DNA from 3 places in the Mesorhizobium sp. M0139 genome. Region 2 is predicted to be linked to each of the others. Evidence: predicted binding sites of a transcription regulator. Region 2 holds the regulator's gene; each other region holds the start of a gene.
The links. Region 2 encodes PhoB, which activates phosphate uptake and scavenging genes when phosphate is short. Its sites were predicted from a motif close to TGTCATNNANCTGTCAT; they were not measured.
Positions count from the first base shown of each region.

Region 1: olsB (l-ornithine N(alpha)-acyltransferase) is a predicted target of PhoB. The motif match lies at 4,341-4,357, and genes of this name have one in related genera.
Region 3: NKJ58_RS26640 (DUF1045 domain-containing protein) is a predicted target of PhoB. The motif match lies at 2,478-2,494, and genes of this name have one in related genera.

Region 1 covers NZ_JAMYTN010000008.1:186,600-196,211, forward strand. Annotated here, with positions in the region: gene NKJ58_RS16025 (TrmH family RNA methyltransferase) at 1-134, shown strand, start outside; gene lspA (signal peptidase II) at 131-619, shown strand; gene acuI (acrylyl-CoA reductase (NADPH)) at 725-1,714, shown strand; gene NKJ58_RS16040 (response regulator) at 1,856-4,144, shown strand; gene olsB (l-ornithine N(alpha)-acyltransferase) at 4,421-5,296, shown strand; gene NKJ58_RS16050 (trimeric intracellular cation channel family protein) at 5,381-6,013, opposite strand; gene grpE (nucleotide exchange factor GrpE) at 6,132-6,761, opposite strand; gene NKJ58_RS16060 (hypothetical protein) at 7,021-7,221, shown strand; gene NKJ58_RS16065 (fatty acid desaturase) at 7,306-8,328, shown strand; gene NKJ58_RS16070 (DUF934 domain-containing protein) at 8,645-9,178, opposite strand; gene NKJ58_RS16075 (phosphoadenylyl-sulfate reductase) at 9,296-9,612, opposite strand, start outside.
Region 2 covers NZ_JAMYTN010000011.1:187,285-196,896, reverse strand. Annotated here, with positions in the region: gene NKJ58_RS20315 (PAS domain-containing hybrid sensor histidine kinase/response regulator) at 1-783, shown strand, start outside; gene NKJ58_RS20310 (substrate-binding domain-containing protein) at 1,280-2,308, shown strand; gene pstC (phosphate ABC transporter permease subunit PstC) at 2,405-3,865, shown strand; gene pstA (phosphate ABC transporter permease PstA) at 3,862-5,178, shown strand; gene pstB (phosphate ABC transporter ATP-binding protein PstB) at 5,196-6,020, shown strand; gene phoU (phosphate signaling complex protein PhoU) at 6,062-6,766, shown strand; gene phoB (phosphate regulon transcriptional regulator PhoB) at 6,783-7,472, shown strand; gene NKJ58_RS20280 (ROK family protein) at 7,503-8,738, opposite strand; gene xylF (D-xylose ABC transporter substrate-binding protein) at 9,025-9,612, shown strand, end outside.
Region 3 covers NZ_JAMYTN010000019.1:20,874-30,485, forward strand. Annotated here, with positions in the region: gene phnN (phosphonate metabolism protein/1,5-bisphosphokinase (PRPP-forming) PhnN) at 1-543, opposite strand, end outside; gene NKJ58_RS26635 (alpha-D-ribose 1-methylphosphonate 5-triphosphate diphosphatase) at 540-1,694, opposite strand; gene NKJ58_RS26640 (DUF1045 domain-containing protein) at 1,729-2,436, opposite strand; gene iolB (5-deoxy-glucuronate isomerase) at 2,591-3,403, opposite strand; gene NKJ58_RS26650 (hypothetical protein) at 3,597-3,845, opposite strand; gene iolE (myo-inosose-2 dehydratase) at 3,855-4,772, opposite strand; gene iolD (3D-(3,5/4)-trihydroxycyclohexane-1,2-dione acylhydrolase (decyclizing)) at 4,919-6,769, opposite strand; gene NKJ58_RS26665 (bifunctional 5-dehydro-2-deoxygluconokinase/5-dehydro-2-deoxyphosphogluconate aldolase) at 6,803-8,737, opposite strand; gene NKJ58_RS26670 (hypothetical protein) at 8,987-9,322, opposite strand; gene NKJ58_RS26675 (MurR/RpiR family transcriptional regulator) at 9,556-9,612, opposite strand, start outside.

The sequences.
Region 1 (9,612 bases), on a different contig from region 2:
GCTGCGACCGGCTGCTGCGGATTCCGCAGGCCGGCCGCGCCGATTCACTCAATTTGGCGGTCGCCACCGGAATCATGCTGTTCGAGATCCGGCGCGGCGCGCTGAAACTTGCCCCCGAGGACGCCACATCTTGAAATCATGGTCTCCCTATGCGCTGCTGGTGGTGGTGGCAATCGCGCTCGACCAGTGGATAAAGCATCTGATCGAGACCGGCCTCGTCTTCCAGGAAAAGCTCGACCTGGTGCCATTCCTGGCGCTGTTTCGCACCTACAATACCGGCATCGCCTTCTCGATGTTCTCGTCCTTCGGCGACACCGGCCTGGTCGTCATCGCGGTCGTGGTCGTTGCCTTCGTGCTTTATCTGGCGACGCGCACGCCCTCCAGCCATGTGCTGGCCCGCATCGGCTTTGCCCTGATCATCGGCGGCGCGATCGGCAATCTGATCGACCGCGCCGTCTACGGCCACGTCATCGACTATATATTGTTCCACACGCCGGTATGGTCCTTCGCCGTCTTCAACCTTGCCGATGCCTTCATTTCGGTCGGCGCGGCGCTGGTCGTCTTCGACGAGTTCATCGGCTGGCGGCGCGAGGCCAAGCCGCAAGGCCCAGAAGCCTGACGGCCCGACTCTTTTGACCAATTGACCTCGCCGGACGGTCGCCGCACAGTTCGGCCAGAGCCAGCCAATGCCGACCGCCAGCCTTTGCGAAGCCGAGGAGAAGAGATGCCTGAAACCTTCAAAGCCATCCTCGTTTCGCGCGACGCCGAAAAGAAACAGTCGGTGGAGGTCGTCGATTTCGGCGAAGCCGATCTGATGGAAGGCGACGTCACCGTCGCGGTCGAGGCGACGACGGTCAACTACAAGGACGGGCTGGCCATCACTGGGAAAGCGCCAGTGATCCGCCGCTGGCCGCTGGTGCCGGGCATCGATTTCGCCGGAACCGTCCTCTCCTCATCGCATGCCGACTGGCGCAAGGGCGACAAGGTCATCCTCAATGGCTGGGGCGTCGGCGAGACGCATTTCGGCGCCTATGCCGGGCGCGCCCGCGTCAACGGCGACTGGCTGGTGCCGTTGCCCGACGGCATCAGCGCCCACGATGCGATGGCGGTCGGCACCGCCGGCTATACGGCGATGCTGTGCGTCATGGCGCTGGAGCGGCACGGCATCCTGCCCGATCGCGGCCCGGTGGTGGTGACGGGTGCCGCCGGCGGCGTCGGTTCGGTCGCGGTCTCGCTCCTGTCCAGCCTCGGCTACCACGTCATTGCCTCGACCGGCCGCAGCGCCGAGAGCCCCTATCTGATCGACCTCGGCGCCGCCGAAGTGATTTCGCGCGAGGAACTCTCCCAGCCGGCCAAGCCGCTGGCCAAGGAGCGCTGGGCCGGCGGCATCGATGCCGTCGGCAGCCACACGCTGGCCAATGTGCTGTCGATGACCGCCTATGGCGGCGCGGTCGCCGCCTGCGGCCTGGCGGGTGGCATGGATCTGCCGTCGAGCGTCGCCCCGTTCATCCTGCGCGGCGTCTCGCTGCTCGGCATCGATTCAGTGATGGCGCCAAAGGCTGTGCGGCTGGAAGCCTGGCGCCGCATCGGCAGCGATCTTGATCTCAAGAAGCTCGCCGGCCTGTCGACGACCATCGGCTTCGACGGCATCATCACCGCCGCCCATGACATCGTCGAGGGCAAGATCAGGGGCCGCGTGGTTGTCGATATGTGAGGCTCCCGAAGCATGATCCCGAAAGGGAATCAGGTTTCGGAAAAGATCAGGCGATGCGGAAAACCGCCAAAAATGCATGACCGCTAAAATTCGAACGATCCGCCGCGCTTTTCCATAATCTCTATCTGCAAGGAGTTCCGCATGATCGCGGAGTCCGCCAGGAAAGAGAAGAGCCGTGCCGAAAGCGTCGACGGGCCGAGTCCGGCGACGGCGAAGCGGCAGCGTGTTGCGTCGCCGCCTCTGGCGCCGGATTTGCCGCGCGCCACGTCCGAGGGCCTGCCGTTCCTGACGGTGGTCGCCAGTGTCGTGCTGGCGGGCCTCTCCCACCTCACCGGTGCGCCGATCTTCATCACCCTCGGCCTGCTGGCGACAGGCCTTGCCGGCGTCGCCATGCACCTGCGCAGCCGGCGCACCGTCCGCCGCGCGGCGGCCTTGCTCGACGAAACCGCGGCCCGTAGCCGCGCCGAAATCGAGACGCTGGCCGACCGCATGTGGGAGATGCAGGAGAGCGAGGAGCGTTTTCGCGGGCTGATTGATGCGCTCGGCGATCTCGTCGTCCACCGCGACCGCGACGGCCACATCGTCTACGCCAACAAGGTTTTCGCCAGCCTCGTCGGAACCGACCAACGCGACCTTGCCGGCAGGACCCTCGCCGAACACGGCATCGATGTCGGCATCGTCCCCGACGCCGCCTTTTCGGATCACGAATGCCTGAGTTCCACCGACGTCTCCATCCGCACGCCGAACGGTCCGCGCTGGTTCTCGTGGATCGAACTGTCGGTGCGCGACAAGGATAGCGGCGCCGTCTCGCACCGGGCGATTGCCCGTGACATCACCGCCCGCAAGCGCGCCGAATCCTCGTTGATCACCGCGCGTGAGCGCGCCGAATATGCCAGCCAGGCCAAGTCGCGCTTCCTCGCCACCGTCAGCCATGAGATCCGCACGCCGATGAACGGCATCATGGGCATGGCCAAGCTTCTGGCTGACACCAATCTGTCGCCCGAGCAGCGCACCTATGTCGGCGCTGTCTCGACCTCGGCCAGCGCCCTTTTGGCGCTCATCGAGGATTTGCTCGACTATTCCAAGATAGAGGCCGGCCGTTTCGACCCGGAGCCGCAGCCGACATCGCTGCGCGAAATCGCCGACAACATCATCGAACTGATGGCGGCGAAAGCCTTCGCCAAGAACATCGGCCTCGGCTGTCATGTCGAGCCCGACGTGCCACAGATGATCATGGCCGATCCGGGAAGAGTCAGGCAGGTGCTGCTCAACCTGATCGGCAATGCGATCAAGTTCACCGACACCGGCGGCGTGCTGGTTTCGGTTGCACGGGCCCGCACCGAGATCAGCGACCGCATCTGCTTCACCGTCGCCGACACCGGCCCTGGCCTGCGCGAAGACGATATGGAGCGCATCTTCGAGGAATTCGAACAGTCCGACGGCACCTCGACCCGCACCCATGGCGGCGCCGGCCTCGGTCTTGCTATCTCAAGGCGGCTGGTGACCGCCATGGGCGGCGCCATTTCGGTGTCGAGCCGGCTTGGCGAGGGATCGGAATTCGTCTTCGAGATCCCGGCCGCAGGAGCAACCGAAGCACCGCAGAACCGGCAGAACATCCTCGCCGGCCGGCGCGCCGTGATCGTGTCGAAGAACGCCGTCGAGGCGGACGCCATCGCCCGCACCATCCGCGCCCATGGCGGCGCCGTCGACGTCGCCGCAACTGCTTCCCAGGCGACGCCCTTCGCCGAACATTGCGATGTGCTGTTGATCGACGCGGCCCTGGAGGACGGCGACGGCAGACTGCTCAAGCGCCTGCGCCAGAGTGGCTTTGCCGATTGCGAGGCGATCACGCTGATCGCGCCGACCGACCGCGGCATGCTTGGCGAATTCCGCACCAGCGGCTACGCCACCTTCTTGGCGAGGCCGGTGCGCGGCGAAACCCTGCTGCGCGTGCTGCTGACCAGTCATGCCCCTGCCTTGCCGCCGCCCAAGCCGGAAAAGACCGGCGCGTCCTCGCTTCGTGCCCATGGCGGGCGCCAGCAAGGTTTGTCGGTGCTGATCGCCGAAGACAACGACATCAACGCCATGCTTGCCCGCGCCACGCTTTTGAAGGCGGGACATCGCGTGAAAGTGGTCGGCAATGGCAAGGCCGCGGTCGAGGCGGTGACCGAAGCCGGGCTGAAAAATCGCTTCGATGTGGTGCTGATGGATTTGCACATGCCGGTCATGGACGGGCTGGACGCGATCGCCGCCATCCGCCGCCACGAGGAGGAAATGGCTGTGCCGCCGGTTCCGATCATGGTGCTTTCGGCCGACAGCCAGGAAAAGACCCGTCACACCGTGCTCGCCCATGGCGCCAGCGGCTTTGTCACCAAGCCGCTCGATCCCGACGCGCTGGTCCATGCCGTCGAGGGCCAGGTGGCCGCCTGAATTCATGTCGCTCAAAAGTGGCCCCGGTTTTGAGAAGACGACATGCACAAAACAAAGACTTAAAGCGCGTCGCGTGAATCGTCCCAGCGCGACGCGCTTCAAGGCGACGCTGGCGCAATCCTCGCGTCACGTAGGTAGCCGAATGAGGGTTTTCGCCAGCCGACGAAGTATTGCCCGTCGCGCCGTATCACGGTACTGTCACAATCCTGTTGCACCTACACCGTATCCCCGTGCCAAGAGGGATGGCTCGAAGGAGAATCACTCGTGCATACAGTTATGCCGGAATGTGACACTCGGCCCAGCGCAGGCGGCGCTTTGCTCGCCGCGCGGAACGCCGATGCCGTCGCAACAGGCGCACCGCTGGGCCGTATCGGCAATCTCGAAGTGCGGCTTGCCCGCAATGAGGCCGAAATCGCCGCCGCCCAGGAAGTGCGCTACCGGGTGTTTTATGACGAGCTTGGCGCCAGGAAGGACCTGTTCCAGGCGCAGGACCGGCGCGACGCCGACCGCTTCGACCCGCTGTGCGACCATCTCCTCGTGCTGGACACTTCGATCTCCGGCCCCGAGCATCGCCGCATCGTCGGCACTTACCGCCTGCTGCGGCAAGAGATTGCCGCGACCGCCGGCGGCTTCTATTCCGAAGGCGAGTTCGAACTGACTAAGCTGATCGCCCGCCATCCTGGCCAGCGCTTCCTTGAGCTCGGCCGCTCCTGCGTGCTGCCGGAATACCGCTCGAAGCGCACCATCGAGGCGCTGTGGCAAGGCATCTGGGCCTACATCAACCACTATGAGATCGGCGTGATGACCGGTTGTGCCTCGTTCCCTGGCACGGTGCCGGCTGCGCATGCCGAGGCGCTCACCTACCTTGCCCATCACTGCCGGACCAACTCCGCCTGGGATGTGCGGGCGGTCTCCGGGCGCTATTGCTCGATGGATCTGATGCCGATCGAGGCGGTCAACGCCAAGGCGGCGATCGCGGCCATGCCGCCGCTGGTCAAGGGCTATCTGCGCGTCGGCGCCCGCATCGGCGACGGCTGCGTCATCGACCGTGAGTTCTCCACGGTCGATGTGTTCGTGGTGATGCCGGTCAAGGAAATCGGCGCCCGCTACGTCAACTATTATGGCGGGGAAGCGCAGCGCTTTGCGGCGTGAGGCAGTAGGCAGTAGGCAGTAGGCAGTAGTGAAGGCTGCCGGGATTCCTGACTACTGACTACTCCCTACTCACTAATCCCCTCCCTATGGAATATCCTCCGGTCGCCGTCCCGGGCGGCTCTTGTAGGATGGAAACGTCCAACCGAATTTCAGCGCGCCGCCGCGCACCAGGAAAGCCGCGGCGAAGCCGGCGACATCCGAGGCGAGCGGCGGCAGGCCGGCGAGATCGCCAAGTGTGTAGAGGCCGGCGCCCGCGAGTGCGGCGGTGACGTAGATTTCGGGCCTGAGCAGCACCGATGGCTCGCCGGCCAGCAGATCGCGCAGGATGCCGCCGAACGTAGCGGTCAGCACGCCCATAACAACGGAGACGACCGGCGAGCCGGTGATGGCCAGCCCCTTGGCCGCGCCCATTACGGAAAAGGCCGCCAATCCGATGGCGTCGAGCCAGAGCAGCCATTTCCAGCGGGATTCGACGCGGTGGGCGATGAAGAAGACCAGCACCGCAACCGCCGCGCAAACCAAGACATAGCCGGAGTTGGCGACCCAAAAGACGGGCAGGTTGAGGATGACGTCGCGCAGTGTCCCGCCGCCAATGCCGGTGACGCTGGCCAGAAACAGGAAGCCGATAATGTCGAGCTGCTTGCGCGAAGCCGCCAACGCCCCGGTCGCGGCAAAGACGGCGACGCCGGCATAGTCGAGGAGGTCGATGGGTGTCAGGGACATGAGGTAGTAGGGATTTGGATTAGGGAAAGTATGAATAACACGAAGCCGCGCGATTGATACGCCTGCCTATTCCCTATTCCCTATTCCCTATTCCCTACTGCCTATTCCCTACTCACGCATCCTTCTCGGCCTGCTCGTTCACCGGCCCCGGCTCGACCGGCGCTTCGGTGGCCGCGATCTTGGGGCCGCCCTTGGCGACCCCGACCATGGCCGGCCGCAGCACGCGCTCGCCGATCGAATAGCCCGGCTGCACGACCTGGACGACGGTGTTGGCCGGCACATCGGGATTGGGCACTTCGAACATCGCCTGGTGGAAATTCGGGTCGAACTTCTCACCTTCCGGTTCGAGCTTCTTCACCCCATGCCGTTCCAGCGTCGACAGCATGGCGCGCTCGGTGATCTCGACGCCGTCGATCAGCGCCTTGAAGCCGGCATCTCCGGCTGCTTTCGCCTCGGCGGGGATAGCATCGAGTGCGCGGCGCAGATTGTCCGACACCGACAGCATGTCGCGGGCGAAATTGGCCACCGCATAGGCGCGCGCATCATGCACGTCGCGGGCGGTGCGGCGGCGCAGATTCTCCATCTCGGCCGCGACGCGCAGCGCGCGGTCCTTCAGCTCCTCGTTTTCCTTCAGCAGCCGCACCAGCGCTTCATAGTCGCCGTCAATGCCGCCTTGCGTGCGCTCGGCCTCGGCCGTTTCGATATCCTCGGGCGCGCGTTCGTCTTTTGTCTGGTCGCTCATCGCCATTTCCCGTCATTCGAATGGTTTGGATTTGCGCCCGATATCGAGGTTTGGCGGCCAAAAATCAAGGGGCAAGCCCAGGAGGACGCCTAACAGCAGGCAATGTTGCGGGCTGCCCGTCGGACTTGGTGCGGGACGCAAAGACGTTCAAAATTAATTCAAACTTTACCGTAACGGCAGCCTTTGCTTGCCAATACCCCGCTATGGGGAACCATTCAAAGCTTGGAGGAGTTTTGAAACCGACACAGGATTTGAGACAATGGACCGCAATACTGGCAACAGAAGCGAAGAGCTCGCCGCCGACATCAGGCGCCAGTTCGGCACCGAGGCGACGACGCGCTTCTTGCGCACCTTGCCGGCCTTCCGCACCGAGGCCGACATTCCCGCCCGTTTCCGGGACCTGCTCGACCGGCTGGACGGCATAGAAGCCAGCATGGCCGGCGGCCGACGCCGTCAATAGCGATGCAATCGCGCGACAATTACGCGCAGTAATTTTGCGTGAGCTTTTCCTTGCGGCAGCGGGACGCCCCGCCTATGCTTCCTGATGAACATGATTTCCCCCGAGACGGCCGCCAACAGCAAGCGCGCCTGGTTGAAGATCCTGGCGCGCTACAAGAAGCCCGACCGGCGACGCAGCACTCTTGAACTCGCGATCACCCTTATTCCTTTCGTTACGCTGTGGGCGCTGTCTTCGGCAGCCTATTCCTATGGCCACTGGTGGGGCTTGATCCTGATCCTTCCCGCCGCCGGTTTTCTGGTGCGGATCTTCATGATCCAGCACGATTGCGGCCACGGCTCCTTCTTCGCCAACCGCACTGCCGACGACTGGATCGGCCGCGCGCTCGGCGTGCTGACGCTGACCCCTTACGATTGCTGGCGGCGCGCGCACGCCACCCATCACGCCAGCGCCGGCAATCTTGACGAGCGCGGCATGGGCGATATCAGGACGTTGACGGTTGCTGAATACCGGCAGCTGTCTTGGCGGGGACGCCTTGCCTATCGTCTCTACCGCCATCCCCTGGTGATGTTCGGCCTTGGCCCGATCTGGCTGTTCATCTTCGAGCAGAGGCTGCCGGTCGGCATGATGCGCGGCGGCCTGACGCCCTGGGTGTCGTCGATGACCACCAATCTCGGCATCGCGGTCGCGGCAGCGCTGCTTATCTGGCTGGTCGGCCCCGGCGCTTTCCTGATCGTCCATTTGCCGATCGTGATCCTGGCCGGATCGGCCGGAATCTGGCTGTTCTACGTCCAGCACCAGTTCGAGGAGACGGAATGGGCGAAGGACGAAGAGTGGGAATTCCAGCGTGCCGCCCTGCACGGCTCGTCCTATTATGATTTGCCGCCGGTGCTGAACTGGTTCACCGGCAATATCGGCGTCCATCACGTGCACCATCTCTCGGCCAAGGTGCCGGGCTACCGGCTGCAGGAAGTGCTGCGCGACTATCCCGAACTGCGCGGCATCGGCCGCGTCACGCTCCTCGACAGCCTGCGCTGCGTCAAGCTGGCGTTGTGGGACGAGAACCGCCGCAAGCTGATCTCGTTTCGCGAAGCGCGGGCCTTGGCCTGAAAGCAATCCCAGCAAAGTGTGATGCGGTTTTCCCGGGCTTTCGCTTGGGAATTCCGTAAGACAAAGAAATAAACCGCCGCACCAAAGGCGCGGCGGCATCTCCCAAAAACCGGCTCAGGCAGCCTTGCGTTCGTCGCGCATTACCCTGCAGCCCTGATCATGTCAGCCGCCTTTCGGCGATCATGATGGTCGGTGCATTGGTGTTGCCGCCGATGAGCGCCGATTCCTCCCTCGCCCCCGGCGGATATTTCCGTCCGGACAGCCAAGAGAAGACCCGATCATAGTCTTTGTAAAGACAAGGGGGATTGCCGCGGCGTCAGCTGTTGCGAACGCGCCGCCAGGAGTATTTCGGCCCCTTCGGCTCCGATGCATCGGTCGGCTGATAGTAAAGGCCCAGCCCGCCTGTGCGGCCTTCTTCGAGGCGCTTCAGCAGAACCGGGTTGGAGATCTCGAACTCGTCGAAGCCGAGGCGCAGCATATGCGGCAGCTGGTCGACGAGCACCTGGCCCGTGGCGCGGACCGCGCCCTCGAAATCGTAGCGGCTGCGCAGCAATTCGCCCTTGGAAAACGAGCGGCCGTCGCTGAAGGCCGGAAAGGCCAGCGCCACCAGCGACAGCTGCTCCAGCAGATCCACGATCTTTTCCAGCTGGTCGCCGGGTTGCAGCGCGACGCCAAGCCGCTCCTTGGCCGAGCGCCGCACTTCGGCATCGAGGCCGAGAAATGCCTGCAACGGCAGGATGAAGCGGCCATTGCCCGTCAGTGCATCCGCACTTTCGGCATGTGTCCACTCGTCTTCGCGAAAACCCGTCGGGGTCCAGAGGCGGGTCTCCGCTGTGGTCTGTTCAGTCATAGAAAATTCCTAAAGCCCTAAAAATCGAAAGTCCGCGAAAGCCGGTCCACACGAAACCGGCGGCCTCCGAGCGGAAGCCGCCGCTGCAGGCCAGCCTCACCTGAATATCACCATAGCTTAAAGGGATGCGTCGGTCAGCGACACTTCCAGTCCCGACAGATGGATGCCGCACTCGGTCTTGGCATGACCGGCCCAGCGTCCGCTTCGCGCATCCTCGCCCGGCTGCACCGGCTGCGTGCATGGGAAGCAGCCGATCGACAGATAGCCGTACGCAACCAGCGGATTTTCGCGCAGCGCATGCGCGCGCATGTAGTCAGCCTGGTCGGATGTCGTCCAGTGCGCCAGCGGATTGACGCGTACGCGCGGGCCGACCGCCTCGAACACCGGCAGCGCGGCTCGCGTCGCCGCCTGGAAGCGCTTGCGGCCGGTCAGCC
Region 2 (9,612 bases):
GTGCTCGATTATCAGATGCCGGGGATGAGCGGCGCCGAAATGGCGCGCGTCGTGCGCAACACCGCAGGGCTGGCCGACACGCCGATCATCATGCTGACCTCGGTCGACCAGTCGCTCGCCAACACCAGCTATCGCGATCTCGGCATCGACGCCCAGCTGATCAAGCCGGCGCGTTCCTCGGTGCTTCTGGAAACGCTGGTCGCCACCATCCAGCGGCACCATCACAATATCACGGACGGCCGTGTGCTGCCGGCGGCAAGCAGCGGTTCCGGCGGCGGCAGGAACGAACCGTCGCCGGCAAAGCCGCCGCTCGCTGCATCGGAACGCGCCTTGCTGCAACCGCCGCCGGTTCGTGCCCGCGCCCGGGCCGCCGGGGATGAACGCCGGCTCGACATTCTCGTTGCCGAGGACAATGAGGTGAACCAGATGGTGTTCACCCAGATAATCGGCGAAACCGGCTACAGTTTCGAAATCGTCGGCAACGGCCGCAAGGCGCTCGACGCCTTCGGCCGGCTTAATCCGCGCATGATCCTGATGGACGTCTCGATGCCGGAGATGAACGGGCTCGAGGCCACCGCCGCAATTCGCCGGCTGGAAGAACATACGGGTATGCATATCCCGATCGTCGGCGTCACCGCGCATGCCTTGAAGGGCGACCGCGAGCGCTGCCTGGAAGCCGGCATGGACGACTATCTGCCCAAGCCGATCAGCCCCAGGGCGCTGCTCGAAAAGGTCGAGCGCTGGGTCGGCATATCAGGCGAAGCCCAACGAGACGCTGGATAGCAACCTGCGGCGCCGCCGGGATTCGGCCGCGCCGCAACAGCCAAGGCTATGGTGCGATCGCACCATATCAAAGCTAGCGCCCAGTCAGGACAATGGTCGCAACGAAACCGCTCATTCAGTTACGGGCGGGAGCAAGCGACCGCCGACAAGAAACAGCGTCGAATCTACCCCAACGGACCTGTTTTTGGCGATGGCTCGGCCAAGATTCGCTCTGGCCACGGGCAACGCGCTCCCGTCCGGTTTTTCTTTCTCGGCATCGCGGCCTGCGGTGTGCCGGGACTTGATGCCAGCACGAATTGCGCAAGCGTCTGATTCCAGCGGCAACTTCCATTCCCACCAACCGGCTTAAAGGGTGCGGCCCACAAGACGTCTGTGCGACGTTACCGGGCTGACACGAAACTGTCATGCGACTGTAATAATCGAAGGCTATTGGCCTCAGCGGGCGCCGGTTTGAAGAGGGCGCCAAGAGACCATCTTCCGAACAGGAGCAGGCCACATGAAGAAATTCCTCGTTACGGCATCGGCCGTGGCGGTAGCGTTCGCCGCATCGTCCGGTGTCGCCGCTGCGCGTGACCAGATCCAGGTCGCCGGTTCGTCGACCGTGCTGCCTTACGCCAAGATCGTCGCCGAGCAGTTCGGCGAAACCTTCACCAACTTCAAGACCCCGGTGGTCGAGTCCGGCGGCAGCGGCGCCGGCATCAAGGAGTTCTGCAAGGGCGTCGGCGAAGACACGATCGACATCGCCAACTCCTCGCGCCCGATCAAGAAGGACGAGCTGAAGTCCTGCGCCGACGCCGGCGTCAAGGACGTCCAGGAAGTCCGCATCGGCTATGACGGCATCGTCTTTGCCACCGACATCAAGGGTCCGGACTGGGCGCTGGTTCCCGCCGACATCTACAAGGCGCTCGCCGCCAAGCTGGTGGTCGACGGCAAGCTGGTCGACAACCCGAACACCAAGTGGAACCAGGTCAATCCGAAGCTGCCCGACTGGGATATCGCCGCCTATATCCCGGGTGAGAAGCACGGCACCCGTGAAGTGTTCGAGACCAAGCTGCTCGACGCCGGCTGCGACAAGGCCGCTTTGAAGGCTGCCGGCATCGCCGACGACAAGGAAATCGGCAAGACCTGCATCGCCATCCGCAAGGACGGCAAGGCTGTCGACATCGATGGCGACTACACCGAGACGCTGGCCCGCATCGACTCCAACAAGACCGGCGTTGGCGTGTTCGGCCTCGCCTTCTACGAGAACAATGCCGACAAGCTGAAGGTCGCTACCGTGGAAGGCATCGTGCCTTCGACGCAGACCATCGCCGATGGCACGTACCCCGTGTCGCGGCCGTTGTTCTTCTACGTCAAGAAGGCGCATCTGGGCGTCGTTCCCGGCCTCAAGGAATATGTCGAGTTCTTCCTTGATGACCAGATGATCGGCCCGGAAAGCCCGCTCGCCCAGTACGGCCTGGTTTCCGCTCCCGACGCCGAACGTCAGGGCCAGCGCGACGCCTTCGCCGCCGGAAAGACGATGTAATCAACCGACCGGATCAGGGCGCGGACCAAATCCGCGCCCTGATTTCGCCGCTTGCCGCAACGGTGGCGGCGATCTGAATTTTCCCTGGGGTGGGTGATGTCGTCCTTGCTCGTACTCGCCATAGTCATCGCCATAGGCGTGGTCGCTTTTGTGATCGGCCGCCAGCGCGCAGCGGCGCAGGATACCGGCAAGGTCAAGCCGCATTCGCGCGCGCATTATCATGGCTGGTGGGCCTTTCTGCTCGCGGTCCTGCCTGCCGTCCTGCTGCTCGCCGTCTGGGATATCGGCTCTTCCTTCTATCTCGACCGGCACATCCATGCCGCTTTGCCCGAGCGCACCGCCGACACAAAGGTGGCCAGCGAAGCGCTCGACGCCAGCCTGGTGAAGAGCCTGGCCAAGGGCCTGCGCCGGCTCGATGGCGATACCGCACTTCCCGCTACTTTCGCCGAATTGCAGCCGCTGCTCGCCGCCAAGGGCGTGGCACTGGCCAGCGACACACAGGACTATATGATCCCGATCGCGGTCGAGGCGAACCAGGTCCAGGACCGGCTCGGCCTGTTCGGCGCCGTGCTGACCTTCGCGCTGTCGGTCGCCGGCGCCTTCTATGCGCTGAGGCAGATCGCGCCGCGCGCCAGGGCGCGCAACAATGTCGAGAAGCTGATGCTGTGGGGGCTGCTTGCGGCCTCGACCATCGCCATCCTGACCACGGTCGGCATCGTGCTGTCGATGCTGTTCCAGACGATCACCTTCTTCGAGAGCGTATCGCCGATGAGCTTCTTCTTCGGCACGGTGTGGGATCCGCGTTTCGCCGCCGCCGGTTCCGGCGGCAGCCAGGGTCAGTTCGGCCTGATCCCGCTACTCGCCGGCACGCTCTACATCGCCGCCGTCGCGCTTCTGGTCGCAGTGCCGGTCGGGCTGATGTCGGCGGTCTACATGTCCGAATATGCCTCGCGCGGTGTGCGCTCGGTGGTCAAGCCGGCGTTGGAACTGCTGGCCGGCATTCCGACCATCGTCTACGGCATCTTCGCCGTTGTCACGCTCGGACCGTTCTTGCGCGACCTGTCGGCGGCACTCACCGGCGGCTCGCCCTTCATCCAGGGCCAGAGCATCTTCACCGCCGGTCTGGTGATGGGCGTCATGCTGATCCCGGTCGTGTCCTCTTTGTCCGACGACATCATCACCGCGGTGCCGCGCGCAATGCGTGACGGCTCGCTCGGCCTCGGCGCCACCCGCTCCGAGACGATCAAGCGGGTGATCCTGCCGGCGGCACTGCCCGGCATCGTCGGCGCCATCCTGTTGACGGCGTCGCGCGCCATCGGCGAGACGATGATCGTCGTGCTGGCGGCGGGCGTCGCCGCCAATCTGACGGCCAATCCGTTCGAGGCGATGACGACCATCACCGTCAAGATCGTCAACCAGCTGACCGGCGACCTCGAGTTCAACTCGCCGCAGACGCTGGTCGCCTTCGCGCTCGGCCTGACGCTGTTCGCGCTGACGCTGGTGATGAACATCGTCGCCCTCTACATCGTGCGCAAGTACCGGGAGCAGTACGAATGACCGACATCCCCCTGGACACGATGGCGGGCGCCGTCGCGCGACCGCGCCGCGACATCGGGCTGAAGGCGCGCTATGCCGCCGAACGCCGGTTCCGCATCTATGGCGTGATTGCGATCTCGGTGGGCCTGGCGTTCCTGGCCATCATGCTGATCACCATCGTCTCGAAAGGCTACACCGCCTTCTGGCAGACGACGGTGACGCTGCCGGTCACCTTCGACGAGAAGGTGATCGATCCCTCCGGCAAGCGCGCGACCGACCCTACCGTGCTGATCAAGGCGAACTATCCCAAGCTCGCCGAAAACGCACTGGTGGCCAAGCTCGGCATCGATCCGGCCAACAAGCCGATGATGCTGAAGCTCAAGGGCTTCCTGTCGGAAGGCGCCCGCGTCCAGCTGCGCGACATCGTCTCCGCCGATCCGTCGGTGATCGGCAGGACGCGTGACGTCGACATCCTGGCTGCCGCGAACCTCGACTCGGCCTTCAAGGGCCAGATCGACCTCGGCGTCGATGAAGCGCGCCGCAAGGTGTCCAACCAGCAGATCGACTGGATGAACAAGCTTAAAGCCGACGGCGTGATGGCCGAGCATTTCAACACCGGCCTGTTCACCTATGGCGCCTCCAGCCGGCCCGAAACGTCGGGCATGGGCGTGGCGATCATCGGCTCGTTCTACATGATGGTGATCGTGCTGTTGCTGGCGCTGCCGATCGGCGTCGCCGCCTCCATCTATCTGGAGGAGTTCGCCAAGAAGAACCGCTTTACGGACCTGATCGAAGTCAACATCAACAATCTCGCGGCGGTGCCGTCGATCGTCTTCGGTCTGCTTGGCCTTGCCGTGTTCATCAACTTCCTCGGCATGCCGCGCTCGGCTTCCTTCGTCGGCGGCCTGGTGCTGACCTTGATGACATTGCCGACCATAATCATCGCCACGCGCGCCGCCCTCGCCGCGGTGCCGCCGTCGATCCGCTCGGCGGCCCTAGGTCTCGGCGCCTCCAAGATGCAGATGGTGTTCCATCACATCCTGCCGCTTGCCGCCCCAGGCATCCTTACCGGCACCATCATCGGCCTGGCGCGTGCGCTCGGCGAGACAGCACCGCTGCTCTTGATCGGCATGGTCGCTTTCGTCGCCGATTATCCGGCGACGCCTTTCGATCCGGCGACCGCGCTGCCGGTTCAGATCTATATGTGGGCAAACGAGGCTGAGCGCGCTTTTGTCGAGCGCATGTCCGGCGCCATCATCATCCTGCTCGTCTTCCTCATGGCCATGAACATCACCGCGATCGTGCTCCGGCGCCGCTTCGAGCGGCGCTGGTAGAAAAAAGGCAATTTGGTATGAACATCATGACCGAACAGTCCCTTGAGAATGCAGTGGGCGACAAAATGAACGCCAAGTCGAACGAAGTCATCAAGATGCGCGGCGACAAGGTCGGCGTCTTCTACGGCGAGAAGCAGGCGTTGTTCGACGTCAATCTCGACGTGCGTCAGAACCAGGTGACGGCGCTGATCGGCCCGTCCGGCTGCGGCAAGTCGACCTTCCTGCGCTGCCTCAACCGCATGAACGACACCATCGATTTGGCGCGGGTGACCGGCAAGATCACGCTCGATGAAGACGACATCTACGACAAGAACATCGATGTCGTCGAACTGCGCGCCCGCGTCGGCATGGTGTTCCAGAAACCCAACCCGTTCCCGAAGTCGATCTACGAGAACGTCGCCTACGGCCCGCGCATCCATGGGCTGGCCAAGCGCAAGTCCGACATGGACCAGATCGTCGAGCAGAGCCTGAAGAAGGCGGCGATCTGGAACGAGGTCAAGGACCGCCTGCAGGAGCCCGGCACCGGCCTGTCCGGCGGCCAGCAGCAGCGCCTGTGCATCGCGCGCGCCATCGCCGTGTCGCCGGAGGTGATCCTGATGGACGAGCCCTGCTCGGCGCTCGATCCGATCGCCACCGCCCGTGTCGAGGAGCTGATCGACGAACTGCGCCAGAACTACACGATCGTCATCGTCACCCACTCGATGCAGCAGGCGGCGCGCGTGTCGCAGCGCACGGCGATGTTCCATCTCGGCTATCTCGTCGAGGAGGGCGCCACCGACAAGATGTTCACCAACCCCGACGACAAGCGCACCCAGGACTACATTACCGGCCGCTTCGGCTGAGCCGTCCGGCGGGTGAATTTTCAGGCACGAGGACCAAGATCATGGGTGAACATACCGTCGCCTCCTTCGATGAAGAGCTCGGGCAGATCAGCAAGCTGATCCGCGACATGGGCGATCTGGCAGGCTCGATGGTCAGCGGCTCGACCAGGGCGCTGCTCAATTCGGACAATGCGCTGGCACAGCGTGTCGTTTCCGACGACGCCATCATGGATGCGCGCCAGCGCGAACTGGACGACCGCGCCATCACGCTGATCGCCAAGCGCCAGCCGATGGCCAACGATCTGCGCGCCGTGGTCGGCTCGATCCGCATGGCGGGCGACCTCGAGCGCATCGGCGACCTCGCCAAGAACATCGCCAAACGCGTCGGCACCGTGGGCTTGAGCGTCACGCCGCGCGACCTCTCGCACTCCATCGATGCCATGGCGCAACTGGTGCTGATCCAGGTGCAAGGCGTCGTCGAGGAATATGCCGCCACCGATGCGGCAGCGCTTGCAAAACTCAGGAATGACGACGAGCGCATCGACGTCAAATACACGTCCGTGTTTCGTGAGCTTTTGACCTACATGATGGAAGACCCTCGCAACATCACCGCCTGCACGCATCTCTTGTTCTGCGCCAAGAATCTTGAGCGCATCGGCGATCATGTCACCAACATCGCCGAAAATGCGTATTATGTGCTGACCGGCCAGCAATTGCCCGCCAATCGTCCGAAGCAGGACGAGACGGCGATGGCCACGCCGGCCTGATGAGGGTGAACTGCCTATGATCGCGCCACGCATCATGGTCGTGGAGGACGAGGAGCCGCTGGGCGTGCTCCTCCGCTACAACCTCGAATCCGAAGGCTATCAGGTCGAGGTGGTGACACGCGGCGACGAGGCCGAGATCCGCCTGCAGGAAAACGTGCCCGATCTCCTGGTGCTCGACTGGATGGTGCCCGCTGTTTCCGGCATCGAGCTCTGCCGGCGGCTTAGAGTGCGGCCCGAAACCGAGCGGCTGCCGATCATCATGCTGACCGCGCGCGGTGAGGAAAGCGATCGCGTGCGCGGCCTGTCCACCGGTGCCGACGACTATCTGGTCAAGCCATTCTCGACGCCGGAGTTCATGGCGCGCGTGAAGGCGCTGCTGCGCCGGGCCAAGCCGGAAGTGCTGTCCAGCGTGCTCAAGGTCGGCGACATCGTGCTCGACCGCGAGTCGCACCGTGTCTACCGCAAGAAGAGCGAGATCAGGCTCGGACCGACCGAGTTCCGGCTGCTCGAATTCATGATGCGCCATCCCGGCCGCGTGTTCTCGCGCAGCCAACTGCTCGACAATGTCTGGGGCGAGACGATCTATATCGACGAGCGAACCGTCGACGTCCATGTCGGGCGCTTACGCAAAGCGGTCAACAACGGCCGCATGCCGGATGTCATCCGTACCATTCGCGGCGCCGGCTACGCGATCAGGGAAGACTAGGATGCTGCGCGTCGCGCCGTTGCCGGCCATTCAGGCGACATGCTTGCCGGATTTGGCCTGAATGCCCGGCGCGAAAATCTCCTGATCGACGAAGCCGAGCGCGCGCATGGCACAGCCTTCGCGGATCAGCGGCAGCTCGTTGGGCTCGGTGTCGAAGGAGATCGATTTCGAGTGCTGGCCGCCGGCGGTCTGGGCGATCGCTTCGCGCAATGCCGGTTCGATCAAGTCGAAGGCGGCGGCGCTGACGCCGACCATGGCGACGGGTGCCGGATCGATCAGTGCAAACAGGCTGCCGAGGCCGAAGCCGAGCGCCTCGCCGGCCCTGCGATAGGCTTCGCGCTCCGGGCCATCGGTTTCGCGGGCGCGCGCGGCGAGTGCGCGCATATCAGCGTCGCCGATATCGACCGGCTCGGCATCTTCGCTCATCATTTTGGCGCTGCGCCAGATGGCGTAGTTTCCGGCATAGGCCTCGACGCAGCCGCGCCGCCCGCAGCGGCAGAGCGCGCCGCCCGGACGGTGGATCATGTGGCCGAACTCGCCGCCCGAGGAATGGGTGCCGGTGAACAGTTCGCCTTTCAGCACCAGGCCCATGCCGATGCCGTGCGATAAGAGGATGGCGATAAAATTGTCGCGGTAGCGCTCGGGCTGGCGCCATTGCAGCGCCACCGCCATCATGTTGCAATCGTTCTCCATGGTGGCAGGAATGCCGAATTCCGCTTCCAACATGTCGGCGAAGGCAATGTCGGTCAGTGGCGTGATCGGCGACCACAGCATGGCGCGCGCCTGCGAATCGGTGATGCCCTGGATGCCCATGGCAATGCGGGCGATGCTCTGGACATCGAGGTCGGGATCCTCAAGCCGCCGCCGGACGATTGCTACGCATTCGCCAATCAGCTCGTCGCGCGGCTTGGTCAGCGTGTCCAGCCGGCGCTGTTCCTCGGCGACGACGTGGCCGGCATAGTCGATGACGGTGACGGACAGGAAATTGAGCGACAGCACGACGGTCATCACCGCCGCCGCTTCCGGGTTGAGACCAAGGCCCACCTGCGGCCGGCCGCGTTTCAGTGCGCCGGTCTCGCCAGGTTTGCCTTCAATCAGGATGCCTTCTTGAATCAGATCAGACGAGATTGCCGATATGGTCGAGTGGCTGAGGCCGGTGGTCGCCGCAATCTCGGTCCGCGACGGCTGGCCGGCCCGGCGCACGGCCGAAATCACCATCGCACGGTTGCGACGGCGCAGATCGTCGTGGCGGATCCCAACCGACATTTGTTTTCCTCCCGGCCTCCTCGCGCCTCATGATAGTGAAGGCGTTCGACGGCACCAGCCAAATATTGGCAGACGCCGGCAGCCCTGTCATTGTTTATTGCGGACCTCGAAAAAATTCGGCAAGGCCATCAGAATCCATCAGAATCGATGTTGACAGCGCCTTATCGATGTTGACAGCGCCTTATCATTGAACCAGTATTTTTTCGAGGCTCGAAAAAATAGGGCCTCTGTGTGCCGGCCCTCGGGCCAGTTTTGTCGCGCCGCACGCGGCGCAGGGAGGATTATGATGAACAGATTTGCAGCCGCCATGCTGGCGGGTGTCGCCATGTCGCTGGCGCTGATGTCGGTCGCGCAGGCGAAGGACAAGGTCATCGGCGTGTCGTGGTCGAACTTCCAGGAAGAGCGCTGGAAGACCGACGAGGCGGCGATGAAAACGGCGATCGAAGCCGCCGGCGACAAGTACATTTCGGCCGACGCGCAGTCCAATCCCGGCAAGCAGCTGACCGACGTCGAAAGCCTGATCTCGCAGGGCGCCAACTCGCTGATCATCCTGGCGCAGGACGCCTCGGCCATCGGCCCGGCGGTGCAGAAGGCGCTGGACGAAGGCATTCCGGTCGTCGGCTATGATCGCCTGATCGAGAACAAGGACGTCTTCTACCTGACCTTCGACAACAAGGAAGTCGGCCGCATGCAGGCCCGCGAAGTGTTCAAGGCGAAGCCCGAAGGCAACTATGTCTTCATCAAGGGCTCGGGCTCGGATCCGAATGCCGATTTCCTGTTCTCGGGCTCGATGGAAGTGCTCAAGGAAGCCATCGACTCGGGCAAGATCAAGAATGTCGGCGAGGCCTATACCGATGGCTGGCTGCCGGCCAAC
Region 3 (9,612 bases), on a different contig from region 2:
ATTGTCGATCGAGGTGACGCCGGAGCCGGACAAAGCGACATTGGCGCTGCGGGCGAGCCGAGCCAGCACTTCGCCGCGCGATTCGCGGCCGCGCTGGGCGAGACGCTCGGCGAGGATTTCCGGCGAGGCGGTGATCTCGACGACAGCCAGATTGGCATAGCGCTCCCGCAGCACCGGGATGACTGCGCGCGAGACATTGGCGACCGCGACATGGCCATTGGCGATGGACCAGTCGACATCGGCCGGAATGCCGTAGCGCAGGCCGTGCGCCTCCCAGGAAATGGCGAAGGCGCCGTCGGCCTCGGCTTCGACAAAGGCCGCGTCGGCCAGCGTGTCGTGATCCTCGCTTGCCGCATCGCTCGGCCTGGTGATGACCCGGCGGACGAACTCCAGCCTCGTCTCGTCGGCAAACAAGGTGCGGGCATAACCGATTACCGTATCCTTGCCGGCGCCACTCGGGCCGACGACGGCGACGAAGACGCCGTTGCGGACCGGAAAGGCCTCGCTGGTCAGTTCGCGCTCGATCGACGCCGAGACCATCAGGCGACCCGCCGCCCTTGGCGCCAGACGGTGCGCACGACCGGCACATGGTCGTCGACGCGCACCCGCACGAGGTCGGCGCGGCGGCCCTGTTCGATGACGCCGCGGTCGTTGAGGCCGATGGCCTCGGCCGGGTTCTTCGACACCATCGCGACCGCCTGCGGCAAGGAGATGCCCTCGACGACGTCGCCGAGGAAGAAGGCCGACTGGATCAGGCTGAAAGGGATATAGTCGGACGACAATATGTCGAGCAGGCCGTCGCCGGCCAGCGTGCGGGCCGAGACATTGCCCGAATGCGAGGAGCCGCGCATGACGTTGGGCGCGCCCATCAGCACGCCGAGCCCGGCATCCTTCGAGGCCTTGGCGGCTTCCAGCGTGGTCGGGAATTCCGCGACGCGCACGCCCTGCTCGATCGCTTCGTCGACATGGCCCGATGTGGCGTCGTCATGGCTTGCCAGCACAATGCCCCGCTCGTTGCAGGCGGCTGATATCGCCACCCGGTTCGGTCCCGAATTCTTCGCTGATTCCGACATCCGCTTTTCGCAGAACAATTGGAAGTCGCGATCGGTCAATTTCAGCTTGCGCTGATAGTAATGGGCGTAGGTCTCGAGATTGACGAACTGACGCTGTCCCGGCGCATGGTCCATCAGCGAGGCCAGCTTGACCCGCCCGTCGCCATCGAAATTGGCGAAAGCCCGCAAGCAATCCGGCGCCGAGACCTCGCAGCGCAGGTGCAGGAAATGGTCGGCCCGCAACCGGTCTTTCGCGACGCTGTCCTCGATCGCGCCGGCGAGCTTGCGGATGTCGTCGGAGGTAATATCCGCGTCCTCGTCCATGCCGACACGCAAAGCGTCGAGCACGGTGGTGATGCCGGCGGTGGCCACCTGCGCGTCATGGGCAAGGACGGCGGCGATCGGGTTCCAGCGCACTTTCGGGCGCGGCGCATAGTGGCCTTCGAGATGGTCAGTGTGCAGCTCGACCAGGCCGGGAATGATGTAGTCGCCGCCCATGTCCTCGCCGTCCATGCTCCCGCCGGTGTGGCCGGTGCCGGCGTCGACGCCGGAGATAAAACCGTCGCGCAGCACGAGCGACCCTTCGACGATCTCGTCGGCAAGCACGATGCGGGCGTTGTGGAGAACAGTTTCGGCGGTCATTCAGGCAGTCCTTGCTTACTCGGACGAATTGCGGTCAGGCGGTTTTTCGGGCAGCGCGGCGGCCGAGCGCATGATGCGAAAGCACCATGAACGGAGCGCCCGGTTCGGTTTCGACGAACAGCGTCAGCGCATCCACCAGCACCGGCTGCTGCAGCACATCGGCGAACAGGCTGTCAATTGCCGCGCGCAGACGTTGGCTTTCCTGCGGCCCGGCCCGGCCGGACAGTGTCATGTGGAAGCGAAAGGTCTCAAACACATAGGGATAGCCCCACTGGCAGAGATTGCGGAACTCGGCCGGCTTCAGCGAATCCGGGCTGCGCCGCTCGATCTCGGCCTCGGTGAGCGGCGCGCGAAAACGGTCGAAGCTAAGCACGACATCATCGGCGAAACGGTTGAGCGGCGGCAGCGGGCCTTCCGGCAGCAAAGCGAAGAAACCATCGATCTGGCTGACGACCAGGCGCGGGATGGTGACCGTCGGCGTTGCTTCGGCAAAGGCGTCCAGCGCCGCGCGCAACGAGCTTTCGGTTTCGTTGGCGGCCAACCGGAAGGGCGCTTTCAGCGTCGCATGAAAACCGTAGCGCCGCGCCGATGCGGTGTGAAAGGCGACTTCGGCCGCCGACAGCTCGCCCACCGCCTCGACCGGCCTGGTGGCGGCGCCAAAGGGGTCGCGGCCCAGCCAGTTGGCGGCGATCCGCGCCAACGGCTCGTCCTGCCTTGGGGTGAAATAGATGGCGTAGCGCATCGAAAAAAATCCTCGTCAGCCCGCTGCCATAGGTGATTTCCATGACGGATTGACGAAGCTTATGCGGGTTTTCGAAGGCAAATCGACCCCATGGATCGTTAGCCGACGATTTTTTGCTGCTGGACCAACCGCTTCCGGCGCAAGCGAAGGCCGATCAGGCCTTCGTCAGCCACTCGTGCTCGGGCGCGTTGTGGAACTTCCACGTCCGCTTCGGCCCGGCCATGACGTTGAGGTAATAGAGGTCGTAGCCGTGGCAGGCGGCGCAGGGGTGATAGCCCTTGGGCACCAGCACAACATCGCCGTCCTCGATCGCCATGGCTTCGTCCAGCTCGCGGGCGCCGGTCTTGTCGGCGTCGGTGTAGACGCGCTGGAAGGCAAAACCCTGCGGCGGGTTGAGGCGGTGGTAGTAGGTTTCCTCGAGATAGGATTCGGCAGGCAGATTGTCCTGGTCGTGCTTGTGCGGCGGGTAGCTCGATGTGTGGCTGCCGGGCGTGATGACCTCGACCACCAGCAGCGAGTCGGCCGGCTTACCCTCGGGCAATATGTTGGTGACGTAGCGCGTGTTGGTGCCTTTGCCACGCACTTCCTGACCGAGGTCGTCCGGGACGATGACGCGCACCGGGAGGCCGCCGCCAAGGCCCGGCGCCGAGCAGACCGCGAGCTCGAGATCGGTGTCGGCGGTGACCGACCAATCCGACCCCTCAGGAATATAGACCGACCACGGCTTGCCCTCGAAGGGCGACATGCGCTCGCCGAGCAGGCCGAGTTCCTGGCCGCCGGCCCTTGCCGTGCCCTTGCCGGTGACGAACACCAGGCAGACTTCGCGATCCCGCGTCTTGCCGGATGCGGTCGCGCCCGGCTTCAGCCGGTGCAGGTCGAAGCCGACATAGGTCCATCCGGCGCTTTTGGGCGTGACATGGGCGACGCGGCCATGGCCCTTGTCGGCTTTGACGAGCAGTTTCGACATGTTTTGTCTCTCCTATCGCATGTCTTCGAGGTCGGCCTCTCAACTTCGTCATCCTAGGGCGAAGCAGGAGCGAAGCTCCGTCGCGAAGACCCTAGGATGACGAAGCGAGGGACGTTCCGACCAATCACCGACGTAGGCGATAAGCCAGGTGTCGAGTGTCCGACCCGCAAGCTCCTTCCGAGCCGCGGCCGCTTCATTCCTTCGGTTCGGCGTCCGCCTTCGCTTCGCCGGTCTTCGGTCGATCAGGCGCAGCCTTGCTCTCCTCCACCGGCTTGTAAAGATAGAAGAACTGCCACACCGCGTAGCCAGCAAAGCCGAGCGCGATAACACCCCAGAACGGCGTGCCGGAGGCGAATTCTATTCCCGCCCAGATCACGCAGACGGCGACGACGGCAACGCGCCGCCACAGCGGCCGGAAGAACGGGTGCTCGTAATCCTTCATTGGATCGCCTCAGGCATTGGGAAAACCCTGCGTTTCCACCGTGTAGCCGGCCGCCGTCATCACCCGCATCAGCTCCCTGTAACCCACTTGGGCCATCTTCAGCGGCGGGTTCTTTTTCGGGTCCTGCTCGGCCTCGACGACGAACCAGCCTTCATAGCCATGGTCGGCGAAGCGCTGCACGATGGCGCCGAAATCGAGCGAACCGTCGCCAGGCACCGTGAAGGCACCGAGCGCCACGGCGTCGAGAAAGGACTGCTTCGTGCGGTCGAGCCCGTCGATCACGCCCATGCGCACATCCTTCACATGGACATGGCTGATGCGCTTGTGGTGGTTGTCGATGGCGCGCAGCACATCGCCACCGGCAAAGGCGAGATGCCCTGCATCGAGCAGCAACGGAATGCCTTCGCCGGAATGGCGCATGAAGGCATCGAGCTCCGGCTCGGTCTCGACCACCGCCGCCATGTGATGGTGATAGGACAGCGGCATGCCTTGCTCTGCGCACCATTCGCCGAACTCGGTGAGGCGCCTGGCATAGGCCTTCATTTCGTCGTTCGACAATTTCGGCTTGGTGGCGAGAGGCTTGGAGCGATCACCCTGGATCGAGCGGCCGACCTCGCCATAGACGATGCAAGGCGCATTCACCGCCTTGAACAGGTCGATCATCGGCTGGATGCGATCCCTGTTCTTGCCCATATCCTCATCAACCAGCGTGCCGGAGAACCAGCCGCCGCACAGCGTCACGTCGGCCTTTTTCAGGATCGGCAGCATGATTTCGGGCTCGTTTGGGAAACGCCGGCCCATTTCCATGCCGGTGAAGCCGGCAGAGCGCGACTGGCGCAGGCACTCTTCCAGCGAGACGTCGTCGCTGAGTTCGGCAAGATCATCGTTCCACCACGCAATGGGGGACATGCCCAGTTTGGCTTTCAAGTTTTAGCTCCGGTTTCTTGTTCACCCTCCCGTTGTGGGGAGGGTCGCTGCGAAGCAGCGGGGTGGGGTGCGGCGCCAGACCCCCACCCGGACCTTCGGTCCGACCTCCCCACAAGGGGGAGGTAGGGGGCAGCGCTGACTTAGCATCAATCGCCAATAGTCTGCATCTGCCGCTTTTCGTCATAGGCCTTGCGGGCTGCGTTGACCTGCGGCCGTGCGGAGACTTCCGGCACCGCGACATCCCACCAATGGCCGCCGGCATCGGTGGAAATCAGCGGGTCGGTGTCGATGACCAGCACGGTGGTGCGGTCGTTGGTTTTCGATTTTTGCAGCGCGGTCTCCAGGCCGGTGATCGACGGCACCTTCTCGGCAATAGCGCCCATGCTCGCCGCATGCGCGGCGAAGTCGATGTCGGGCAGGATCTCGTGGCGCGCGTCCTTCAGGAGGTTGTTGAAGTTGGCGCCGCCGGTGGCCATCTGCAGCCGGTTGATGCAGCCATAACCCCTGTTGTCGAGCACCACTATGGTCAGCTTCAGGCCGAGCATCACCGACGTGACGATTTCGGAATTCATCATGAGGTATGAGCCGTCCCCGACCATGACGACGACCTCCTGGTCGGGCTTGGCCATCTTGGCGCCGAGCCCGCCGGCAATCTCGTAGCCCATGGTCGAGAAGCCATATTCGCCATGGTACGAGCCGGGCGCGCCTGCCTGCCAGAGCTTGTGCAACTCGCCCGGCAGGCCGCCCGACGCATTCAGCAGCGTTACGCCGGACCCGAGCGCGCGCTGCACGGCGCCGATCACCTGCGCGTCCGAAGGGAAGGCGGCGTTGGTCGACGCCGTCACCTTGGAGGCTTCGGCCTGCCAGGCCTTCTTGCCTTGGGTCGCATTGTCGGTCCATGTCGCCGGTGCTTTCCACTTCCCCAGCGCAGCACCGAGTTCGGCGAGCCCTTCGGCCGCATCGGCGACCAGCGGCAGCGCGCGGTGCTTGCCGGCGTCGAAAGGCTGCACGTTGAGCCCGATGATGGTCTTGCCGGAGTTCTTGAACAGCGCCCACGAGCCGGTGGTGAAATCCTGCAGGCGGGTGCCGATGGCGAGCACGACATCGGCTTCTTCCGCCAGCCGGTTGGCCGCGGACGTGCCGGTGACGCCGACCGCCGCCATGTTGAGCGGATGTGTGTCGGGCAGCGAGGATTTGCCGCCTTGCGTCTCGCAGACCGGAATGCCGGCGCTCTCGGCGAATTTCGCCAGTTCATCCGAAGCCTGCGAATACAGCACGCCGCCGCCGGCGATGATCAGCGGTTTTTTCGCACCCTTCAGCGCGGTGACCGCCGCCGCCAATTCATGCCGGTCCGGACGCGGACGGCGCTGGTGCCAGACGCGCTCGGCGAAAAAGCTCTCGGGATAGTCATAGGCCTCGGCCTGCACGTCCTGGCAGAGCGACAGCGTCACCGGGCCGCATTCCGCCGGATCGGTCAGCACCTGCATGGTCCGCGCCAATGCCGGGATGATCTGCTCGGGACGGGTGATGCGGTCGAAATAGCGCGACACCGGACGGAAGCAGTCATTGACCGTCGCGGTGCCGTCGGAAAAGTCCTCGGCCTGCTGCAGCACCGGGTCGGGAATGCGGTTGGCGAAGACATCGCCCGGCAAAAACAGGACGGGCAACCTGTTTACATGGGCGAGCGCCGCCGCCGTCACCATGTTGAGCGCACCGGGGCCGATCGAAGAGGTCGCGGCCATGAAGCGGCGGCGGAAATTGGCCTTGCCATAGGCGATCGCCGCATGCGCCATCGCCTGCTCATTGTGGGCGCGGAAGGTCGGCAATTCGTCGCGCAGCTGGTACAGCGCCTCGCCGATGCCGGCGACATTGCCGTGACCGAAGATCGCCCAGACACCGCCGAAGATGGGCACTCGTCTGCCGTCGATCTCGGTCATCTGCTTGCTCAGAAAGCGGGTCAGCGCCTGCGCCATCGTCAGGCGGATTGTCTTGCTCATGGTGTTTTCCTCCGCAGTCCTCTTGCCGCGCCTTTATGCTGCTTTACGGCCACGCGCGGCAAGCCACGCTTCGGTCAACTGTTCGAAGCGCGCGGCCATGTCGGCGATAGCCTCGTCATCCGTCATCTTGCCCGCCAGCCATTGTTCGGCGGCGTGGACGAAGATGGTGCGGCCGACGGCAAAGCCCTTGACGATCGGCGCCTTGGCGGTGGCGGCAAAGGCCGCTTCCAGTTCGTCCTGCGGCGCTTCGAGACCCAGCAGCACGACGCCACGACACCAGGGATCGTGCTTCAGGATCACCGCTTCGATCTTGGCCCAGGCGCCGGCCGACGCCTGCGGTTCGAGCTTCCACCAGTCCGGCTTGATGCCAAGCGCATAGAGTTCTTCCAGGGCGCGCGGGATGGTCGTTTCGTCGAGCTTGCCGTGCTTGCCGGCGATGATCTCGACCAGAAGCTCCCGGCCGACCTTCCGCGCGGCTTCGAACAGCGAGCGCAGCTTCTGCTGCTGCTCTTCCTTGAGCGCTGCCGGATCGTCGGGGTGATAGAAGCACAGGCATTTGATGCAGTGGTCGACCGGCCATTCCACCAGTTGCGAGCCGATGTCCTGCGAGAACTCGAAGCGCAGCGGCCGCGAGCCCGGCAGTTCGACGGGACGGCCGAGCCAGGCAAAGGGGTGGCGGGCGAATTCGAACATCGCTTCGCGGCCATGCTTCTCGTCGATCAGCATGCCATAGCCGTCGCGGCCGGCGGCGACTTTCGCCGCAGCCTTGACCGCCAGCACCTTGAAATCGCGGATGCGCGCCGGATCGGCGCCGGTCTTTGCCGCGACGTCCTCAAGCTGCACACGGTGGTCGCAGGCGAGCGCCATCATCGAGGGGATATCGCGGCGGCGGGTCGTCGCCCAATGGATGTGGTTGATCGCCTCGTCCTTGCGCAGAGCGAGGTGCTTGCTGCCGTTCCTGAGGAAGAACTGCAATTCCTCGAAGGTCGGATATTCCGGCGCGCAGAGCAGCCGCGACACGGCGAAAGCGCCGCAGGCATTGGCCCAGGTCGCCGCTGTCGCATGATCTTCGCCACCCAGCCAGCCGCGCAGGAAACCGGACATGAAGGCATCGCCCGCGCCCAGCACATTATAGATCTCGATCGGAAAGCCCTTGCCGACGATACCGTCTTCCAGATCGTCGCTGACCGGCCCGTCATAGACGATGCAGCCCATGGCGCCGCGCTTCAGTACGATGGTTGCCTTGGACAGCGCGCGGATCGTCTTCAGCGCGCTCAGGCAATCGTCGGCGCCCGAGGCGATCATGATCTCTTCCTCGGTGCCGACGATGAGGTCGCAATCGGGCAGCACCGTCTTCAGCTGGGCTGAGACGCGGTCGGATTTGACATAGCGCTCAAAACCTTCGGCATGGCCGGCGAGCCCCCAGAGGTTGGGGCGGTAGTCGATGTCGAACACCACCTTGCCGCCCTTGGCCTTGATGATGCGGATCGCCTTGCGCTGGGCGGCGTCGCTGTTGGGCCGGGAAAAATGCGTGCCGGTGACGACGATCGAGCGGGCCGAGGCGATGAAGGCTTCATCGATGTCTTCTTCGGCGAGCGCCATGTCGGCGCAGTCGCTGCGATAAAAGATCATTGGCGAGACGCCTTCGCTCTCGACCGAAAGCAGCACCAGGGCCGTCAGCCGTTCCTGGTCGGTCTTGAGCCCATCGACATTGACGCCTTCGCGCCGCAGCTGCTCGCGGATGAAGCGGCCCATCTGCTCGTCGCCGACGCGGGTGAGCAGCGCCGAGCGCAGGCCTAGTCTCGCCGTGCCAACCGAGATGTTGGCCGGGCAGCCGCCGACCGATTTGGCAAAGGAGCCGATGTCCTCCAGCCGCGAGCCGATCTGCTGGCCGTAAAGGTCGACGGAAGCGCGACCGATGGTGATGACATCGAGCGTCGCCTGTTTGGCGTCCACGGCTTCGCTCATTGGAACCTCCCGTCGGTCTTGTTGTCTTGAGCAACGTAGTTGGGGGACACGCGCGAGCGGCAGCGTGGCGCCGGGAATATGAAATAATAATTCCAATCCATAGTCAATATGGAATGAGCATTCCTTCCTTTAAAAGTGCCGAAGAGCGATGGCTGCTGGAGACTTAGGATGGAGACCCGTTACCGCGCAACCAGATGTGGATCGAGACGAGTTTGAGGGGGAAAGCCGCCAGCCGACAAAACGATTCGGTTATGAAAAAGCACGCCAGACCACACTCCCAAGGTCGGGAGAGTAGCGGGCGATGATAGCCTCCTGATCATTTTCCTGCGTCAGAGTTACCTGCTTCCCAGTAGCGTCACCTAGCAATCGCACAAAGCGGTCAAGGTGCTCAATCTCAGTTTCTCCGCTGACTTGCCTAGGATCGAAGTCGAACTCGATTTCGACAACGGTGAAGAAGTGACATGCAAGCTGGATTGGCCCGACGTAAAAAGAAAGTAGGCTGTCTGTTTCGCTTTCCAGGGCGGCTTCGACCCCCAATGGCATCGATTCGATCTTGCCGGAGACACTGAAATTGGCGGGGTCCATTCGAGGAGGATGTCCCAGACGGCCTGCCAATCTGCCTCAGACGTGTTCAGAACGTAGATATCTCGCCATGAGCCGTCCCAAGCGAAATCCGATGCGATCTGTTCCCAATTCATGCATGAACCATTCTCGATGAACTTCGGTTCTAGCATGGCATACGGGATGATCCCTTTCCACAGATCCCAAGTCCGCATTTTCCGGACGGAAAACCGCTTCACGCCTTTTTCTGGGATTGCCTAGACCTTGCGCTTCTTTCCGGTGCTGCGCCGCTTCTCGCCGACGCCGACGGTGAG